Regions from separate parts of the Gilliamella sp. B14384G10 genome, predicted to be linked through region 1. Evidence: riboswitches for the same ligand, from Rfam matches in the RefSeq annotation. Region 1 holds a riboswitch; each other region holds the start of a gene.
The links. Region 1 has a riboswitch for thiamine pyrophosphate ahead of H3T54_RS06465 (hypothetical protein). Riboswitches for the same ligand answer to the same signal wherever they lie in the genome.

Region 1 (2,276 bases):
GTTATGGATTATTACAACCTAAAAAAGATTGGCCGATTGCTATAGCTAATTCCCCTGGTGTTTTGTTTGGTTTAATTGCGTTTTTTACGGCATTGTAAATATATTGTTATACTTCTTTGTATTATTTCAATACAGCATAATTTAAACCTTATGCTGTATTTTTTTATCAAAATTTTATCAAATTATTAGATGATTTCTGTTGACAAATATAGAGTATTTATTTTCAAAAATAGGTTTTTATATTGCAGATTAAATTTTAACCTTGAAATTAAATTCATAAATATCAATTTGTTATAGAGTTATCAACAGGTTTGTTAAATACTTATCAAATAATTAAGTGAATAATTCACAAGTTAGTTTTGAATAAATGAAAAAGTTTTAGTTTGTGTTATTTGATTCAATCATTGTCATCTATTTGCGATTCGATTATATTGGAGATCCGGCTGTTTATTAAACAGAGTTTATTTTTTAATACTCTTTTATATTAAGTGGTGATGTTATTAATTTAGATGTCGACTTAATCGTATGAGCGTTAAAGATATAAAATAAGGAAATCAAAATGACTAACATTAATCTTTCTGACGATTTGATAAAAGATTTTATCTATTCTATGTACCGTAAAGAAGTATTATTAAATTTAAAAGGGGTTGTTTTGACTGATGAAGATCGTAAACAACTTCATGAAAAAAGAGATTTTGTTAATCGATTGTCTGAAACTGAACTAGCCGATATTCGCTGTTGGGTTTTAGATAAATTGAAAGTACTTGAAAGCCAGCATAAGCAAGATTAATCGGTTAGAATCTTGCGCTAACTTCATTAATAAACTGATAAAATTTATTTATCATATTGCTTATAACGATATGGACAGTTTTATCAATCGTTTTACAATGCAACAAGACTTATTATTTATAATTTATAGGAAAGGGTATGAAAAAGTTAGTCGTCGTTTTATTGTTAGGTCTTCCAATGGTTGCCGCTGCCTCTAATTGTGAAGAAATTAGTGCCAGTATCGCTGAGAAAATCAAAAACAATGGTGTTGATGAAAACAGTTTTCAATTAAATTTAGTTCCATCAGAACAAGCTGAGCAAGGCGTTGTTGGTAAAATTGTCGGATCGTGTGACCGAGGTCAACAAAAGATAGTATATGTTCGTTCACAAGATAATTCGGTAACAACTGAAGCAAAACAACAAGAACCTTCAAATTCTAATCAGCAAGCCGAAAATGCTGAATTAGAGAAATCTTCTCAACAAGAAATAGTAGCGCCATCTTCAGAAGATAATCAGCAAATTGACTCGAAGACAGAATAATTACTGATTATTAGCTACAGTTATAGAAGATCTATCGGTTAATTAATGAAGAATATTTGAATAAATAGTAACGGTTAATAAACTATTATTTTTACAAAAATTGTTAGTTATTTTCTGAGCTATTATTCATCTATATTTATCCGGGGTGCCTTAGGCTGAGATTATACCCGTTGAACCTGATTCGGTTAGTACCGACGAAGGGAGTATAAAACACGCTTTTCTGCAAGTCTGTTGTACTCCTTAATTACTAATTTTTATAAAAAGGAGTCATCATTTTATTCACTTATTCAATCATGCCAAAGTGATTGGGATAACTATATTCAACATGAGTTTATTCAACAATTAGGTAAAGGTACATTAGATATTGCCTGCTTTCAACACTACTTAAAACAAGATTATCTTTTCCTTATCAATTTTTCCCGAGCATGGGGATTAGCAGTGTATAAAAGTCATGATCTGGTTGAAATCAAACAATCTTTAAATAACTTGAAAGCAATTGTTGAAGTTGAACTAGATTTACATATTATACTAGCGCTAGATGATTTTAGTTTTATAACCAGTTTCGGAGAAAATGTGGGGGTTTTTAGGCTTTAAAAACCCCGTTCCTCAATTTTTTGGGGTTCGGTGAGTTTCGGACGTTTTGTTGTTTGTTGGTTATTTCGATACAGTGATTACGTCCGACTAAAGAGGGTTCGCGCAAACCCTCTTTACCAACTTCCGCGGCGACCACGCAAGTGGTCACAATGTGACTACCTTCCTCCTTCATTCGCTCTTAACGCACTGGCTGTTATTTGTTTCTGACAAAAACAGCCTTGTCAAACATCCCTGTTTGCCATGCTACTAATCTCTCTCAGTTGCCAGCACATTGCTAATGTCGCTAAACAAGACTTGCCAAACTGATTCGCAAGAAATAACAATATATATAACAGTTGGGTTAACATGTATGCTAGTAAGGAATTCCAACAAAC
Region 2 (2,276 bases), on a different contig from region 1:
CTTCCGGTGTAAATTCTAGCGATTTATCAATGATATTAATTTGCTTATAAGCATCGGGTAGATCGGTTTTAATAATTGGATACATCACATTTTTTTCAGCAAATTGCCGTTGTATCTCAGGTGTTAGTAAGTAACGTAAAAATTGTCGAGCTAAATCGACTTCTTGGCTATATTTAATGATGCCAGCCACTTCGACTTGGCGATAGTGACCTTCATCAAAAATCGCGGCTGCGTAGCTATGATTATTTTCATTAATAATATGTGCTATCGGCGATGTGCTATAACTTAATACCAAATCAGCCTCATCTTTTAAGAACATACCATAAGCTTCACTCCAACCCTTGGTTACTGTGACCGTATGTTTAGCCACTTGTTGCCATGCATTTGCCACCTCGTCACCATAGACCTTTTTCATCCAAAACAAAAAACCTAATCCTGGAGTACTGGTTCTTGGATCTTGATAAATGATTTTCCAATTAGCTTTGTTTTCGATCAATTCATGTAATGAATGAGGAGGATTTTTAATTTTATCTTGATTATAGATAAAAGCGAAATAGCCAAAATCATAAGGAATAAAACTATCATCCCACCAATCGGTATTGAGATTATCGGGTTTACTAATTTGATGCGGAATTAAGATATCCGCTTGCTTGGCTTGTGCTAATAGGTTGTTATCTAATCCTAAAATAACATCAGCATTTGTTTTGTCGCCTTCGAGGCGAATGCGATTTAAAACAGATACGCCATCTCCCAATGTGACAACATCAAGTTGGCAATGACATTGCGCTTCGAAGCCTTTTTTAATTGTTTCACCCGGCCCCCACTGTGACATAAATGAATTGTAACTATAAACGGTTAGAGTTGGTTGTTGTGCATTAGCTAGATGACTAAATAGTAAAAATGAAAATATAACAGATAGTAAAAAGTTTTTACGAAACATTTTGCCTCCAAAGTAATGTGTAAAAGACAAAAGGTTTGAGCAGATATAATAACTCAAATCCCTCCGCTGGCATTATCCAGTTCAGGTTCGACGAGTTATGTCAGTTTTTCTGACACTCTCAGCCCTTCAGGGCACCCCGTTGAGAACGATGAGTAGTTTAGTGATAGCAAATAGAATTGTAAACAGGCGATGTGTTGATAAATACAAATTTAGACAAATTAAAACAAGGTAAGATTACAGGCAATCAGTGACAATTGTTGTGTTTGTCGGTATTATATGCCTCATTTTATGATTATTGATTAGGTACAATGTGAACATTCAACAACTATTAACGCAACGAGTTTCGCAAGCAATGATTATGGCTGGTGCAGATAAAAACTGTGATGCTTTAATCAAGCAATCAGCCAAAGTTCAATTTGGTGACTATCAAGCAAATGGTATCATGGCTACCGCTAAAAAATTGGCTATGCCACCACGCGCATTGGCAGAAAAAGTATTACAACATCTGGATATTGAAGATATTGCCGATAAAGTAGAAATTGCTGGACCGGGTTTTATTAATATCTTTTTAAAAAATAGTTGGATTGCCGAGCAGAACGAAGTAGCATTAAGTAGCGATAAATTGAATATCACCTTACCGGCTAAACCACAAACTATTGTGGTTGATTACTCAGCACCAAACGTAGCAAAAGAGATGCATGTTGGTCATTTACGCTCAACGATTATTGGTGATGCGAGTGTTAGAGTCTTAAATTTTCTTGGCCACAATGTGATTCGAGCTAATCACGTTGGTGATTGGGGAACCCAATTTGGTATGTTAATCGCTTACCTTGAAAAAATGCAAAACGAACAGGCCAACGATATGGATCTATCGGATCTAGAATCTTTTTATCGTGCAGCAAAAAAACATTATGACGAAGATGAAGTCTTTGCTGAAAAAGCCCGTAATTATGTCGTTAAGCTTCAAGGCGGTGATGAGTATTGCCGTGAAATGTGGCGAAAACTGGTTGATATTACCATGACGCAAAATATTGCCACATATAAACGACTCAATGTCACACTTTCACTAGAAGATACCATGGGTGAAAGTATCTATAACAGTATGCTTCCGGGCATTGTTGCCGATCTTAAACAGAAAAAATTAGCCGTTGAAAGTGAAGGCGCTATCGTTGTGTTTTTAGATGAGTATAAAAATAAAGAAGGCGAACCAATGGGTGTTATCATCCAAAAACGAGATGGTGGTTATCTTTATGCAACAACCGATATTGCCTGTGCAAAATACCGTTATGAAACGCTACACGCGGATCGTATTTTATATTATACCGATTCACGCCAA
Region 3 (2,276 bases), 420 kb from region 1:
TGGCAAGATTAGCTTGTCCGCATATTGCCGACACAACGGCAATACCTTCAATGCCAGTTTGGATTACTTCGGTTAAATTATTCACGCCGATACCACCGATCGCCACGGCAGGGCATTGTTTCGCTTTAACCAGTTCTTTCAATTGATTAATGCCAGTCGCAGCTGCGGCATCCTTTTTGGTTGCGGTTGGATAGATAGGCCCTATGCCAAGATAATCGACTAAATGCCACGGAACATTCTCTAGTTGTGATTGATTTGAAACTGAAAGTCCTAACCATTTGTCTCTGCCAATTAAGCGTCGAGTAACGTCGACCGGTAGATCGCTTTGTCCTATATGCACACCATCGGCATCAATGGCTAAAGCAATATCAACATGGTCATTGATAAATAGCGGAACTTGGGTACTGCTTAACACTTCTTTGAGCGCTTGTGCGGCGTCATACCAATTTTTACCAGAGTATTCTTGTTCTGAACGTAGTTGCACTGCGGTAACACCATTCTCAACGGCAATTTTGGTAGTAGTGACCATGCCATCTATACCGCCACATAATAACGGATCCAGGACTAAATAGAGAGTTAAATCAAGTTGCTTTTTCATCAAACATCCTTATTTTTAGTTTTGATTGAATCGTGAAAGATGATCAATAACCGCAATGGCGAAACTACCTAACCCTTGCTGTTTATTAGCGAGCTGTCCTGCTTTTTTCATCATAAAACAAGCTGTTGCGGTAGCGGTTAAACGATCACTAGAGGTTGCAATAAATGCTGCTACCATCGCAGATAATGAACAGCCGGTGCCGGTTACTCTAGTTAAAGCGATATCGCCACCGACAATGCTATAAATTTGTTGACCATCTGTGACATAGTCTATCTCACCTGTTATTGCGACAATGGTTTGATATTTTTGTGCTAATAGTATTGCTGCATTTAATGCAGAATCGGTAGAATCAAGTCCATCAGGCCCTTTCGATGATGATTGTTGACCACTCAATGCGAGAATTTCAGAGGCATTTCCTCGAATAACACTCGGTCTAAAAGTTATCAATTGTTTGGCAATTTCAGTGCGATATTTAAGTGCCGCACCAACCGCTACAGGATCCAGTACCCATGGTGTCTGTGTTTGTTCAGCTTTTGCTGCAGCTAACAACATACTATTTGCGCTGTGCTCATCAATGGTACCAATATTAATTAATAAACTACTGGCAATAGTTACAAAGTCTTCAACTTCTTGTTTAGCAACGACCATTGCTGGTGAAGCTCCAATGGCTAATAAGACATTAGCGGTAAAATTCTGTACGACATCATTGGTAATGCAATGGACTAACGGTCGTTGTTGTTTAACTTGCTCAATAAAGGGAATGGCATCATTATTTTGAAATAACTGAATGGTAGACATATTCTTTCCTTATTTATTATTGATATTAAGGGAAGAATGTGTCAAAACGGATAATTAAGACGAAGACTTCCCTACGCTGGTATGAGCCAGATCAGGTTCAACGGGTAAAATCTCAGTTTTTTGTAGTAACAAAAAACACCCCGAGTCAAAAAACAATTAATAAAAACAGTTTTATTATGTACTGAGTTTATATTTTATACAAGCTATTGTAATAATCTTTCGATATCGCTAATAGATCGTCTATCTGGTAAGAAAATGATTAAGTGATCACCATCTTCGATCATTAAATCGGTATTAACAATAATCACATCTTCACCACGCACCACAGCACCAATAGTTGCCCCTGAAGGTAATTTTAGACTGTTAATATTTTTACCTACTAATTTAGAATTTTCAGTATCACCACGAACAATCACTTCGACAATTTCCGATTCACCCTGCCGTAGTGAGACAACTTTTACTACGCCATTTTGCCTTACATGACTAAGTAATTCTGAAATAGTGGCATGTTGTGGTGAAATGGCAATATCAATTACGCTATCGTTAATTAACTCTAAATAAGCTTGTCGTTGAATAAGTACGATGACTTTTTTTGCTCCCATCCTTTTGGCAAGCATTGATGACATAATATTCGATTCATCATCACTCGTCACTGCAACAAAAAGATCGGTAAGTTCGACTTGTTCTTGCGATAAGAGTTCTTGATCCGATGATTCACCATGTAATACGGTCGTATTAACTAACTGCTCGGCAATTAGTTCTGCTTTTTCGGCATTACGTTCAATCAATTTAACTTGATAATCGTTTTCTAATCGCTTAGCTAAAGCAACAGCAATGCCGCCGCCACCACTAATGATTATTCGTTTATAAGGCTTTTCTA

Region 2: it holds a riboswitch for thiamine pyrophosphate, as region 1 does, so the genes downstream of both, thiB (thiamine ABC transporter substrate binding subunit) here and H3T54_RS06465 (hypothetical protein) in region 1, are expected to answer to the same signal.
Region 3: it holds a riboswitch for thiamine pyrophosphate, as region 1 does, so the genes downstream of both, thiM (hydroxyethylthiazole kinase) here and H3T54_RS06465 (hypothetical protein) in region 1, are expected to answer to the same signal.

Annotation. Positions count from the first base shown of each region.
Region 1 covers NZ_JACFQA010000002.1:469,121-471,396, reverse strand. Annotated here, with positions in the region: gene H3T54_RS06480 (SemiSWEET family transporter) at 1-98, shown strand, start outside; gene H3T54_RS06475 (hypothetical protein) at 560-790, shown strand; gene H3T54_RS06470 (DUF1161 domain-containing protein) at 928-1,308, shown strand; TPP riboswitch at 1,440-1,529, shown strand; gene H3T54_RS06465 (hypothetical protein) at 1,540-1,902, shown strand; gene H3T54_RS06460 (hypothetical protein) at 2,227-2,276, shown strand, end outside.
Region 2 covers NZ_JACFQA010000001.1:301,572-303,847, forward strand. Annotated here, with positions in the region: gene thiB (thiamine ABC transporter substrate binding subunit) at 1-940, opposite strand, end outside; TPP riboswitch at 981-1,089, opposite strand; gene argS (arginine--tRNA ligase) at 1,251-2,276, shown strand, end outside.
Region 3 covers NZ_JACFQA010000002.1:886,841-889,116, reverse strand. Annotated here, with positions in the region: gene thiE (thiamine phosphate synthase) at 1-598, opposite strand, end outside; gene thiM (hydroxyethylthiazole kinase) at 614-1,387, opposite strand; TPP riboswitch at 1,448-1,549, opposite strand; gene trkA (Trk system potassium transporter TrkA) at 1,600-2,276, opposite strand, start outside.